Regions from separate parts of the Mesorhizobium sp. P171375 genome, predicted to be linked through region 1. Evidence: riboswitches for the same ligand, from Rfam matches in the RefSeq annotation. Region 1 holds a riboswitch; each other region holds the start of a gene.
What was found. A riboswitch is a leader RNA that binds a small molecule or an ion and turns the genes downstream of it on or off. The one in region 1 is predicted to bind thiamine pyrophosphate.

Region 1 (4,568 bases):
GGCTCGCCATGATCGCAGGTCTTGGTGTTGCCGCGGCCGACGAAGTCATTGTTACGCAGCCGGCGCAGCAGCAGGTGATCATCACCCCCGAACAGCGCACGGTCGTGCACCAATACGTAAAAAAACATCCGCTCGCCTCGGTCAGCCTGCTTGGGGTCGAATTGAATGTCGGCTCCGCCTTGCCCGACACTGTCGAGCTGCAGGAGGTTCCTGACGTTCAGTACAGATACGCTGTAGTCGACAACCATACAGTGTTGGTCGATCCCAGCACGCGCAGGATCGTTGAGGTGGTCGAATAACGCTGGCCACAACTGACCGAACCACCAATACGGCTCCCTGTCGTTCATCCCAATAAGGGGCGGCAGGGCCGAATGATGAAAGGAGCATTGCCCATGTTGCCGCATGTCGAGACCAACGTGGCGGCGTGTTGCGACAAGCTGTTGGCTGAGCGCAGCACCGCGCTGTTGTCGATGAAGGAAGCGATTGCGCTCTTGCGGGAGCGCACCGGCACGGATCGGTCGGATGCCGACCTCGCCGGGCTGATCACTAAGAAAGCGGCGCTGCTCGGCGTTGCGGTCGTTTCCGATCCGCATTGAAAGCAGCTCGTCCCTCAAGACGCGGGCTCAAATTTCGGCTAATGTTTTCGTGGAATCTGGACCTAACCATCGGACCCAACCACGGAGGCTTAAGTGACGGACGACAGACAGGACCGCATTCGCCAGCGCGCACATGAGATTTGGGAACAGGCCGGCCGCCCAGAAGGCGCGCATCAGGAGCACTGGGAACAGGCTACGGCCGAAGTAGATGGTGTGGCCGCCAAACCGAAGAAGACGGCGAAGAAGGCTGCTGCGAAGCCCGTCAAGCCCGACGCCAAGCCCAAGGCTGCAAAGCCGGCGGCCGCAAAGTCCGGCAAGGCCAAGTCGAAATAGGCAAGGGCAGAATTCGCCCGGGCGGCCCCGTTCTGGGCGTCGCCGTTCGGCCCGCCAGTGTCTCTTAACCCGACGAATTGCGCCTCCACGGGGAGCGCAATTCATTGCGCATGAAGATCGCGCGATGCCCTATGCCTCCCAGGCATAACTCGACAGGGCAAAGCGGATACCGGCAGCTGTCATGACCAGTTCGCATTCGGTGATCTGGCGCAAGTGGCGCCGATAGCGCGCCACCGTCTGGGGCAGCCAGCCGGCGCAGGCTTCGACATAGGCGTGGCTGTGAACGAGCGTGCCGGTCGACAGCCTCTCGTCCTTCTCGGCAATCACTTTCAAATATTGGCGGATGAAACGAATATCGTCGGCGATGTCCTGGCTGGCCATTCGCCATGCTCCGGCAACGCGTTCGCGCTGGTCGAACGACAGGGGCGGCAGCAGCGGCAGTGACAACAGCGGGCGGGAGAGGTCGGCGAAGGCGGCATGGTTCGCTGTGCTCACGGAATTCCCCTTGTTCAAAGGAAATATCGTACTTTATGTACGATATTTCGTCAAGGACGATGCGTACAATTTGAACGAATTCAACTTTCAAAATGATGCGGATTTCCTGAAGCCAAGAAACCTGGCCCAATACACTTCGCGATGACAGTCGAAAAATACTCTTCCCCAATGCCTCGAACAGTGCTTTAACCCGCCCATCCACAGGGGTGCTCCGTACGGTCGGGGCTGAGATGAGGGCGGCAAGCCTTCGGACCCTAAAGCTGATCTGGATAATACCAGCGGAGCGAGGCGGGCGATGTTTTCCGGTGCACAGATTTCCCTTTATCCCATGACCGACGATTTCGTCGGCGTCATCCTTGGCGCGCTCGGCGCGCTCGATCCCTGGCGTGAACGGCTGAGGATCGAAACCGACGACATCTCGACGCTTCTGGTCGGGCCGCCCGAGGTGTTGTTTCCAGCCATGCGCGACCTGTTCGTGGCGGCCGCCAAAAGCGGCAAACATTGCGTGCTTTCGGCTGCGGTTTCGCGCGGTTGCCCGGGCGAGCCCGACGATCCGATCTGCCGCTCCGACGAGACCGGCGGACCCGCCATTGCGCTGGACGAGCGCAAGGTCGCCGCGATCCGCGCCGTCCAGGCCACGCCATCGACCGACCAGCCGGTGGCGGCGCAGTTCTCGCTCTATGTGATGGGTACGGGCGACCATATGGACGAGATCTATGGCTGCATCGATTTCCTGAAGCAGTCCGGCGTCTTTGAACGCTCGAAGAACTTCTGCACCAAACTGCGTGGCGATGCCGGCGCGGTGTTTGCGACGCTGGGTGAAGCCTTCTGCCGCTTCGGCCCGGGCGCCGGCCACGTCACCCTCGACATCACGATTTCTGCGAACAGCCCGAGCGCCGTCTGAGCCGCGGCTCAGGCGTCGTTCATCGAGGATATTGCCGTGGCTGTTTTGTCCAACTCATCGCGTGGGGGAGATGCCCCCGACCCCTCAGTACAAAGAGGAGGGGAGCCATTGGCAATTGGCGAAGACCGCGATGCAAGTGAATCTCCCCCCTTGAGGGGGAGATGGCCGGCAGGCCAGAGGGGGTTCCAGCGCGTGGAGCGCCGACGCTCTTTTCGCATCGGCAAGGCGTGGGCGCTCTATGGCCGGCGACCCCCTCTGTCGCCTTCGGCGACATCTCCCCCTCGAGGGGGGAGATCAGCCCCCGCCATCGCCAAGGCCATCCCCGCCGCCATCTCCTTGACCCTGCTCCTCGCGGCCTGGGAGCTCTACGCCCGCTATGGCGGCGTCACGCACGGCATGCTGCCGGCGCCGTCGCGCGTGTTGCTGCAGGCCTGGGAGAACCGCGCTGCCCTTGCCGACAATACGCTTCCCACCATCCGCGCCACGCTTGCCGGCTTCGCCTGCTCGTTGATTGCCGCCTTCGTGCTTTCGGCGCTGGTCGATTTTTTGACCCCGCTGCGCCGCGCGCTCTTCCCGCTGCTGATCGTCAGCCAGACCTTGCCGCTGGTCGCCATCGCGCCGCTCATCGTGCTGTGGTTCGGCTTCGGGCTGATGCCGAAAATCCTGCTCGTCGCACTGGTCACTTTCTTCCCGATGATGGTGGCGTTGGTCGAAGGCTACGCTGCAACGAGCAAGGAGATTGCCCAGATGCTCGCCGCCATGGGGGCAGGGCGCCGGCGCATCTTCTGGCTGGCGCGGCTGCCTTCGGCGCTGCCGTACTTCTTCGCCGGGCTGCGCATCTCCATCACCTACGCCGTGGTCGGCGCGATCTTCGCCGAATATGCGGGGGCGGCGAAGGGATTGGGCATCTACATGCTCAACGCCAAGAACAATTTCCGCCCCGATCTGGTGCTCGCCGCGGTCGCCGTCAGCGCGGCGCTCACGCTTGCTTTGTTCGGCCTTGCGGTGCTCATCCAGCGCCTCGCCATGCCTTGGGAAAATGCGGGGAGCGAGAGCCGCGGCGGCAAGCCTTCGGGAGAGAGCTCCCAATGACACGGCTCGAACTCCGCGATATCAGCAAAAGCTTCGGCGCGCTGGAGGTGCTCGCGGGCATTTCGCTTCATGTCGCGGCCGGCGAGTTCGTGTCCATCCTCGGCCCCTCCGGCGCCGGCAAGTCGACACTGTTCCAGCTGCTGACGGGTGCGCTGAAAGGCGAGGGCGACATGCGCTTCGACGGTGCGCCACTCGATGACCATGGTCGCCATTTCGCCTTCATGCCGCAGCGCGACGCGCTGATGCCATGGCGCCGCGTCATCGACAATGTGACGCTGGGGCTGGAGGTGCAGGGCATGAAGCGCCGCGAGGCGCGCGAGCAAGTCGCGCCGCTGTTCGCTGAATTCGGCCTTGCCGGTTTCGAGCGCGCCTGGCCGGCGGAACTCTCCGGCGGCATGCGCCAGCGCGCCGCGCTTTTGCGCACAGTGGTGCAGCAACGCGACATGCTGCTGCTCGACGAGCCCTTTGGCGCGCTGGATGCGCTGACACGCGCGGCCATGCAGCGCTGGCTGGAAGGCACGTGGCAGCGTCATCGCTGGACGGCGCTGCTGATCACCCATGACGTGCGTGAAGCGGTGTACCTGTCGGACCGCATTTATCTCCTGTCGTCACGGCCCGCCCGCATCATCAGCGAGATTACCGTGCCGCTGCCGCGCCCGCGTGCCGCCGGCAGCGATGCCGCGCGCCAGGCCGCTGTGCTCGAAGCCGAAATCCTCGACACGCTGCTCAATCCCGGGGCTGACCGAGCCTCGTTCCCGCAGACCGCTCAAAGGAGATCATCATGACCGAATTCACCCGCCGGCAAGCGCTGCTTTTGACGCTGGCTGCCGGACTGCCGCTGGCCTCGCGCGCTCATGCGGCTGCGCAAAAAGTCGCCGTCGCGCTCGACTGGACGGTCAACACCAACCATATCGGCCTGTTCGTTGCTCGCGACAAAGGTTTTTACGACGAGGCCGGGCTCACCGTCGACATCCTGCCTTATGGCGATACCGGCGCCGGCACGCTGGTCGCCAACCGCATCGCCGATTTCGGCATTGCCGGCGTCGGCCTGTTCACCCAGCGTGCCGCAGGCGCCGACCTCAAGGCAGTCTACGCCGTGGTGCAGCAGGAGACGGGACGGCTGGTCTTCAACGCGGATCGCGGCGAGA
Region 2 (4,568 bases), 1.6 Mb from region 1:
GCGCTGGGCTTTGTCAGTCCGTGGATGATCCTCGGCTTCAGCTTCTTGATCGCAAGCGGCGGTGCTCTCAATGATCCGGCCTGGCAAGCGTCGGTTGGCGATATTGTGGATCGACGCGATGTTCCCGCTGCCGTCACCCTGCTTTCTGTTGGATTCAACACCGTCCGGACTGTGGGTCCGGCGCTCGGCGGCATTGTAGTTGCCTCGTTTGGCCTTATGGCGGCATTCGCGGTGACCACGCTCACCTATTTCGTACCCTTGGCCACTATTTGGCGCTGCAAGTGGAAGGTTCGTTCTTCCCCTCTTCCACGCGAGTCGATGAGGACGGCAATTTATGACGGGCTGCGCTTCACGGCGATGTCATCGGAGATCAAGGCAGCGATCGCGCGCGGAACCCTCTTGGCCTGGCGAGCATCGCCATACTCGCGCTGCTGCCGGTGGTTGTCCGCGATCAGCTGGGAGGAGGCCCGCTTGCCTATGGCGCGCTCATGGCTGGCTTCGGGACCGGAGCCGTCTTCGCCGGCCTCTCCAACAGCCTGTTCAGACGGAGCTTGTCGCAAGAAAGGCTGATGAGGCTCTCCTGCGTCGCCTGTGCGGCGTGTTCTCTCTCCCTGGCACTGACATCTTCGATTACCGTGGCGGCAATTGCACTCGCCTTGGGCGGCGCGGGCTGGGTGACCGCCTGGTCCGGGGTTGGTGTGAGCGTGCAGCTGGCGAGCCCGCGCTGGGTCGTGGGGCGCACCATCTCGATCTACTATGCTTTGATAGACGGCGGCATCGCGCTCGGCAGCTGGGTGTGGGGCACGGTGGCCGAAAACCATTCGTTGACCTGGGCGCTGGAGGGCTCCGCTGGAGCCCTGTTGATCGTCGCTGCAGCCGGCGTTCTCTTTCCTCTTCGAGAGCGCCGCGACTCCGAGCCCGATCCCTTGGAGGAATTCGATGCCCCAGCTGTCTCTCTCAACTTGAAGCCGAGGAGCGGCCCGATCGTGGGTCAAGATCGAATATCTGATAGCCGAGAGAAATCTCGAGGCCTTCCTCGACCTCATGCGGCAGCGGCGCCATGTACACAGCCGCGTCGGTGCTCGGAACTGGACGCTCCAGCGGAACCTGCAGAAGCCTATGCATTGGACAGAAACGTCCGCACGCCGACCTGGACGGACTACCTTCGCCTCAATCATCGTCTGACGGAAGTGGACAAGGAACTGGACGAGCGTGTCTTTCAGCTGCACGCGGCCGAGACCCCACCTCAAATGACCCTTTCCATCGAGCGGCCGACAAGCTCGGCCCGCAAGCCCGAGCACTCAGCTTTTCGCCATCCCCGTCATTGAAGCCTGCCGGCATCTCTGTCATCAATAGATTGGCTACGAGCGCGACCGGTCGCCCCCGACCCTCGAGACCATCGACATCGAAGCGGCCGCGAGTTGCCTATAAAACCTTACTGCACTCTTATTTTTGTGACGCATGCGGGTGGTGAGCGGTTTTCAAAGGCCCCGTTTCCTGCTGACAAAGTTAGCTTGGACACTTGAACCACTGAATGCCGATCAAACGCTCTCGGATACTGGTGCGAGTATGAAATCAAACACGGGCTCAGGCTGGGCAGGCTTTGGCTCCCGCGGAACAACCGGGTAAGCTACGATCGCTTGGGCATGTTCAGCGAGCGCGGCGGGTGTCATTCCCAGCGCTTTCTCCCACAGGCCGCCCGGCACTCTCACCACCTGACGAAAAAGCCCTGCAGCTCTTGTCGCATGGCGCGCCGCTGCGACCCGCTTGCCCTCGCGGATCTTCACCCCGGCCGCCGCTAACAGGATCAGTCCCTTGAAGAACATGCGGTGCTGAGCGCTGTGTTTCGCAGCCTGCCAGAGAGGCTCCCAGGCTTCATGGGCTTCCCAGTAGTAGCCGTGATTGAAAAGGTCGATTCCCCATCGAAACACATCTGAGCCGAGCGCTTCGCCAACGGCGACGGTCACCGGATCTGATCGGTAACTGTGGCCCAAGGGATCGCGCACCGGATGCGGATATTTGCCGGGCAGATACGCATAGCTCGGGAAACTTTTTTCGGGCAGCAAGCGAGGGCGAGACATAGACCCAGCAAACATGAAAGTGCGTTAAGGGGCAATTCATGCTGACCGCGTCGTGACAGGGAAGCGGTCGTAACCGGCTTGTAAAAGGTGCCGAGATTGGCCAAAACGCGCTTTGCCAAATGATGACGTTGGGTAAGCGGCTGACGCAAGGAGAAGATATGATTTTGCGACTGAAGGAGCGGCTCGGCAAAAGGTTTGAGGAAGAAGTCCAATTCTCCAAAGGCTGGCAGAAGGACAAGAAGGGCGTGGGAGCCCTTATTCCCACTTCGGTTTATGCGGCACGCCGGATGGCAAGCGTGGTGAACCCACGGTCAGGATTGCCGATTCTGGAGCTTGGCGCGGGAACCGGTGTCATCACAAAGGCGATCCTGGCTAGGGGAATCAAGCCGCGCCAGCTGGTTTCAGTCGAATATTCCAGGATTTTCTACGACGGCCTGGTGCAACGCTTCCCGAATGTGGACTTCAGATTGGGCGACGCATTTGCGCTGGACGAAGCTCTGGGTGAGCGCAAAGGTGAACAGTTCGATTGTGTTATAAGTGCAGTCCCGCTGTTGAGCTTTCCAATGCAACAGCGTGTCGCGCTGGTTGAGGATCTGCTTGCCCGTATTCCTGCCGGCCGGCCTCTAATTCAGATCACGTATGGACCTCTGTCGCCGGTGATCAAGATGCCAGACCGTTACGTGGTTTCCCACTATGACTTCGTCGTCCGCAACATACCGCCGGCACAGCTCTGGACTTATCGTCGAGCAGTCTAGCCAAATCTGGACGGTTTTCCTTCTCTGAGGGTTCCGCTGGGTGGTGGCCTTCCACCCAAACAGGATGTGGACAGAGCAGGGGCAGATGCCAGACTGCCAAGAAGACGAAGCGGTCCTGGTTTGATTTGACAGTGGGCGGGCCAAATGCGCTTGACAAAGCCGCGCCGGCCCGTTCAACCTGAGGCATTCACCAGGGGAGTCCCGGCAAGGGGCTGAGATACTGCTGGCTTTCGCGGCGCAGTGACCCGTTGAACCTGATCCAGTTCATACTGGCGTAGGGACGGTGCAAGCGCTTTGCGGGAGTTACGCCCGAGGTCCTGTTTCGGCAGGTCGACAGAAGCGTCTTTTCATCCTTCCGGCACAGAACTGGGTCTCCAATGCATGAGCAAAGGAGCCTCAAGATGAATGCCCTCACCCCTGCCGTGTCGACGGGACCGCTGCCCGCCTCGCGGAAGATCCACAAGCCCGGCACCATCCACTCGCAGATCAAAGTGCCGATGCGCGAAATCTCCGTCCATCCGACAGCCGGCGAACCGCCAGTCACCGTCTACGATCCGTCGGGCCCCTATACCGATCCGGCTGTCGAAACCAGCATCGAAAAAGGCCTGGCTCGGCTTCGCCACGAATGGATCTTGGCCCGCGGCGATGTCGAGGACTGTGACGGCCGCCATGTCCGGCCGGAGGACAACGGATTCGCGACGGGCGAACGCCTGACGCCGGAATTTCCCATCCGCCACCGACCGCTCAGGGCCAAAGCAGGCAAGGCGGTGACGCAGCTTGCCTATGCGCGCGCCGGCATCATCACACCCGAAATGGAGTTCGTTGCCATTCGCGAGAACCTTGGTCGCGAGATCCTGCACGGCAAGCTTGAGCGCGACGGCGAGGCTTTCGGCGCGACACTGCCCGATTTCGTCACGCCCGAATTCGTGCGTGACGAGGTGGCGCGCGGACGGGCGATCATTCCCGCCAACATCAACCATCCCGAGAGCGAGCCGATGATCATCGGCCGCAATTTCCTGGTGAAGATCAACGCCAATATCGGTAACTCCGCCGTCACATCGTCGATGGCGGAAGAGGTCGAAAAGATGGTGTGGGCGATCCGCTGGGGCGCCGATACGGTGATGGACCTGTCGACCGGCCGCAACATCCACAACATCCGCGACTGGATCGTGCGCAACGCGCCGGTGCCGATCGGCACGGTGCCGCTCTACCAGGCGCTCGAAAAGGTCGGCGGCATTGCCGAGGATCTGACCTGGGAGGTCTACCGCGACACGCTGATCGAACAGGCCGAGCAAGGCGTCGACTATTTCACCATCCACGCCGGCGTGCGGCTGCATTATATCCCGCTGACCGTCGACCGGGTGACGGGTATCGTCTCGCGCGGCGGCTCGATCATGGCCAAATGGTGCCTGCACCATCACCGGGAAAGCTTCCTCTACGAGCACTTCGCGGAGATCTGCGACATCGCCAGAGCCTACGACGTCTCCTTCTCGCTCGGCGACGGTCTTCGTCCAGGCTCGATCGCCGATGCCAATGACGCGGCGCAGTTCGCCGAGCTGGAGACGCTCGGCGAGCTGACGAAGATCGCCTGGGCGAAGGATTGCCAGGTGATGATAGAGGGCCCCGGCCACGTGCCGATGCACAAGATCAAGGCGAACATGGACAAGCAACTCGCCGTCTGCGGCGAGGCGCCGTTCTATACGCTCGGACCGCTGACGACCGACATCGCGCC
Region 3 (4,568 bases), 3.3 Mb from region 1:
CAAAGACATCGGCGACCGTGCGCAGCAGGAGAAACCAGCCGGCGCCGATGACGATGGGCGGCACGACGAGGACAAAACCGGCGCCGGTGTCGGTGGCATGTTCGAGCAGCGAGCGGGCGCCGCCACGGCGGTGTAGGGACAGCGCCCGGCGTGCCATGATCAGCGACAGCGATAGCGACACCGAAAGCAGCGCCGCCAGGAGGCTGAGACAGGCGCTGGTCAGCGTCGCCTGGCGCACCGCGCTCTCGCCGGCCAGCCGGCCGAGATCGGCGCCAAGGCCGGATGCGACGGTTGCCGCCATCGGCCCGGCGACGAACAGCAAAGCGAGCGCGATCAATACGACATTAAGCGCCGTTTCGACCGGGCCGGCCGAGAGATAGCGGCGCCGCGCCACAGGCAGGTTCGCATCCCCGGTCACATTGGCGCCAAGCCGCGTCAGCGCCAGCACGACGGCAAAGGTCAGGGCAATTTGCAGCACTGTCAGTGTAACTGCCCGCGCGGGATCGAAATCGAAGCGCAGCGCTTGGTAGATGGCGACCTCCAGCGTCGTCGCCGCCGGCCCGCCGCCGAGGATGAGCACGATGGTGAAGGAGGTGATGCAAAGCATGAAGACAAGGCCGGCGACGCCCGGCAGAGCCGATCGCAGCACCGGCCATTCGATCAACCGGAAGGCTGGTCTCGCCCCCATGCCGAGCTGGCTTGCCAGCCGCCATTGATCGGCAGGCACCGTGCCCAGTGCCTCAAGGAACAGCCGTGTTGCCAGCGGCAGATTGAAGAAGACATGAGCGACGAGGATGCCCGACAGGCCATAGATATCGGGCCAGCTTTGACCACCGATCGCGGCGAAGTAGCCGGCCCGGCCATAGAGCGCCAGTATGCCGAGCGCCGCGACAATGGCCGGCAGTGCCAGCGGCACGGTGAACAGTTGCAGGATGAAACCGCGGCCAAAGAAGCGCGGATGCCGCGACAGAGCACGCGCCACGAACAGCGCCGGCACGACGGAAAGCAGCGTCGAAAGGACTGCTTGCCAGAGCGTGAAGCGGACAACGCGCAGGAGATAGAGATCGAAGGCGGACGCAGCACCGCGGAGGTCGTGCGCGCCTTCGCGGATAAGCCCGGCAAAGGCGCCGCCGATCAGCAGCGCGATTGCCGCGAGCGCGACAATGCCGGCGGTGACGCGGGGGTCAGAGCGTTGCACGCCGGACCGCCCAAAAGATCTTTGGCGGGCGTCGCGTTCCTTCGCGCCCCCCTCTGTCCTGCCGGACATCTCCCCCACGAGGGGGGAGATCAGCAGTTTCCGCGCTCCGCTCAAAACGTTGGAGGTTGGCGAAAGCCGAGGCGACACCCAATCTCCCCCCTCGTGGGGGAGATGTCCGGCAGGACAGAGGGGGGCGCCGTAGAGCGGTCATCTTCCGATCATCCAGCCAAATCTACTTGCTCATCACCGCCAGCCACTCATCCACCCAAGCCTTGCGGTTGGCCGCAACCTCTTCCGGGCTGAACAGCAGCGTCTTCACCGGCTTGACCAGTTTGTCGAAGGCCGGATTGAGCGGCTTGTCGATTTTCCCCGCCGGGAACATCCAGTTGGTCTCCGGAATGACATTCTGGAATTTCGGCCCGGTCATGAAGGCGAGAAACTTTGCCGCCAGGGGGTTTTTCGCACCCGTGGTGGTGATGCCGGCGACCTCGATCTGCAGATACTCGCCTTCCTCGAAGGATGCCGCCTGGTAGCGATCGGTGTTTTCGGCCACCATGTGGTAAGCCGGCGACGTCGTGTAGGACAGCACCATTGGCGCCTCGCCCTTGGTGAACAGGCCATAGGCTTCGCTCCAGCCCGGCGTCACCGTCAGCACCTTTGGCTTGAGCTTGGCCCAGGCTTCCGGCGCCTTGTCGCCATAAACCGACTTCACCCACAGAAGCAGGCCAAGGCCCGGCGTCGAGGTGCGCGGATCCTGGATGACGATCTTGTCGGCGGCATCGCCTTCGACCAGTTCCTTCAGGCTCTTGGGCGGGTTCTTCAGCTTCTCGGTGTCATAGACGACAGCGAAATAGCCATAGTCATAGGGGACGAAAGTATCGTCGCTCCAGCCGCCCGGCACGCTGTTTTCAGCCACAGCGCCATGCGGGACAAACAGGCCGGAGGCCTTGGCCTCGGCAGTCAAATTGGTGTCGAGGCCAAGCACGATATCGGCCTTGGTCGACGCCCCCTCGAGCTTGACGCGGTTGAGCAGCGCGACGCCGTCGGCGACCGAGACGAAGTCGACGCTGCAGCCGCATTCGGCTTCGAATTCCTTCTTCACCGCAGGACCCGGGCCCCAATCGGCAGTGAAACTCTCATAGGTGTAGACGGTGAGTTTTTCCTGCGCGGACGCAGGCACGGCGAGAAGCGAAAAAGCAAGACCCAGGGCTGGGACAAGACGGGACAAAAACATGCGCATCGGCACCTCCTTCATTCGTGTTTGAAAGGAATTGAGGCGTCGGTCTGTCCGAAGCGTCTAATCCCTCCGCCGGTACAAACCGGATCAGGTTCAGCGGGTTGGCGAGACTGCCTCTCAGCCGACCCGCGAAACATCGCGTTCGGCACCCCGTTAGAGCGTTTCGACACATAGGGCCGGCCAAGGTGCCACGCAAGCGGAACTTTGCCAGAGCATGATCCGAAAAGTGGGAACCGGTTTTCTCGGACAAACGGGAACCGTTTTGTCCGGAGATCATGCTCCAACAAAAAGCTAGCCAAGGCTCGGCCTTCCGTTTCGCCGGCGGGGCTGGTAAGGGCCACCGGATATGAGCACATTCACCATCCTGCTTGGCGGCGATCTCATCCGCACGCCGCGGCTCGACCGCCAGGTCGAAGGCGCGCGCGTCATCGCCGCCGACGCCGGCATCGGCCATGCCCGGATGCTCGGCCTGATGCCGGAGCTTTGGGTGGGCGACTTCGATTCCGTGCCCGCGGAGCTTCCCGTCGATCTCGCCGCCGTGCCGCGCCAGGTATTTCCGCCCGAAAAGGACAAGACCGACGGGGAGCTGGCCATCGCCGCCGCACTGGAGCGCGGCGCCACCAGCCTGGTGCTGGCCGGCGCTTTCGGTGGCAAGCGCGCCGACCATGCGTACCTTCATCTGGCGCTCAGCCTGCGGCTGGCCGAGACCGGCACGAAAGTGCTGTTGACCAGCGGCGCGCAGGAGGGGGTTCCCTTGCTGCCGGGCAAGGCCGGCTTCGACTACGCCGACGGCACGTTGTTTTCCGTGCTCGGCTTTTCCGATCTTTCGGGCCTGACCGTGTCCAGCGCCAAATGGCCGCTCGACCATGTCGAGGTTGCCTTCGGCTCGTCGCTCACCATCTCCAACGAGGTCAAGTCAGAGAAGACCGGGGGCCGGCTCGAAATCGCACTTGGCCATGGCCGCGCGCTGTTGCTCGCTCATCCCTATCCCTTGCCTGAAAGCTGACATGGCCCCGCCCCTTCTCAACCTCGACGGGATAAGACTGACCTTCGGCGGCACGCCGCTGCTCGACGGCGCCGAACTCACCGCATCCGCCGGCGACAAGATTGCGCTCGTCGGCCGCAACGGCTCCGGCAAGTCGACGCTGCTCAAGATCGCCGCAGGGCTGATCGAACCGCAGGACGGCGAAGTCTTCCGCCAGCCTTCGGCAACGGTTCGCTATCTCCCGCAAATGCCCGACATGGATGGCTTTGCCAATGTGCGCGCCTATGTCGAGGCCGGGCTTGGGCCGGCCGACGATCCCTACCGCGCCACCTATCTGATGGAGCATCTCGGCCTCGCCGGCACGGAAAACCCCAACGACCTCTCCGGCGGCGAGGCGCGCCGCGCCGCGCTTGCTCGTGTGATGGCGCCGGAGCCTGATATTCTGCTGCTTGATGAGCCGACCAACCATCTCGATCTGTCGGTGATCGAATGGCTGGAAGAGGAGCTTGTCCGCACCTCGTCGGCGCTAATCGTCATCTCGCACGACCGTCGCTTCCTCGAACGCGTCTCGCGCGCCACCGTCTGGCTCGACCGCGGCCAGACCCGCCGCCTCGACAAGGGCTTTGGCCATTTCGAGGAATGGCGCGACCAGGTGTTGGAAGAGGAAGAGCGCGAGCAGCACAAGCTTGGCCGTCAGATCGTGCGCGAGGAGCACTGGCTGCGCTACGGCGTGACGGCGCGGCGCAAGCGCAACATGCGCCGCCTCGGCGAACTCCAGACCATGCGCCAGCGTTTTCGCGGCCATCGCGGCGCCGAAGGCTCGGCCACCATGGTGGCCAGCGACGCCGCCGAATCCGGCAAACTGGTGATTGAGGCGAAGAACGTCGAGAAGAGCTTTGGCGACGTCACGGTGGTCAAGGGCTTCTCGACCGGCATCCAACGCGGCGATCGTGTCGGCCTGGTCGGACCGAACGGCGCCGGCAAGACGACGCTGTTGAAGATGCTGACCGGCGAAATGAAGCCCGATGCCGGCTCGGTGCGGCTCGGCACCAATCTGGAGATCGCCACGCTCGACCAGAAGCGCGAGGCGGTCGATCCCCAGGAGACGCTGGCGCAATATCTCACCGACGGACGCGGCGAGAACCTCG

Region 2: another riboswitch for thiamine pyrophosphate. It lies ahead of thiC (phosphomethylpyrimidine synthase ThiC); the one in region 1 lies ahead of ACYHH6_RS17745 (YkoF family thiamine/hydroxymethylpyrimidine-binding protein).
Region 3: another riboswitch for thiamine pyrophosphate. It lies ahead of thiB (thiamine ABC transporter substrate binding subunit); the one in region 1 lies ahead of ACYHH6_RS17745 (YkoF family thiamine/hydroxymethylpyrimidine-binding protein).

What each region holds. Positions count from the first base shown of each region.
Region 1 is NZ_JBYNWF010000001.1:3,684,352-3,688,919, forward strand. It holds gene ACYHH6_RS17725 (DUF1236 domain-containing protein) at 1-299, shown strand, start outside; gene ACYHH6_RS17730 (hypothetical protein) at 393-596, shown strand; gene ACYHH6_RS17735 (DUF2934 domain-containing protein) at 690-929, shown strand; gene ACYHH6_RS17740 (hypothetical protein) at 1,059-1,424, opposite strand; TPP riboswitch at 1,617-1,729, shown strand; gene ACYHH6_RS17745 (YkoF family thiamine/hydroxymethylpyrimidine-binding protein) at 1,720-2,328, shown strand; gene ACYHH6_RS17750 (ABC transporter permease) at 2,584-3,420, shown strand; gene ACYHH6_RS17755 (ABC transporter ATP-binding protein) at 3,417-4,205, shown strand; gene ACYHH6_RS17760 (ABC transporter substrate-binding protein) at 4,202-4,568, shown strand, end outside.
Region 2 is NZ_JBYNWF010000001.1:2,128,369-2,132,936, reverse strand. It holds partial or broken gene ACYHH6_RS10215 (MFS transporter) at 1-1,328, shown strand, start outside; gene ACYHH6_RS10210 (DUF309 domain-containing protein) at 1,542-2,066, opposite strand; gene pmtA (phospholipid N-methyltransferase PmtA) at 2,240-2,836, shown strand; TPP riboswitch at 3,019-3,135, shown strand; gene thiC (phosphomethylpyrimidine synthase ThiC) at 3,238-4,568, shown strand, end outside.
Region 3 is NZ_JBYNWF010000001.1:368,970-373,537, forward strand. It holds gene thiP (thiamine/thiamine pyrophosphate ABC transporter permease) at 1-1,198, opposite strand, end outside; gene thiB (thiamine ABC transporter substrate binding subunit) at 1,431-2,438, opposite strand; TPP riboswitch at 2,483-2,598, opposite strand; gene ACYHH6_RS01890 (thiamine diphosphokinase) at 2,782-3,441, shown strand; gene ACYHH6_RS01895 (ABC-F family ATP-binding cassette domain-containing protein) at 3,443-4,568, shown strand, end outside.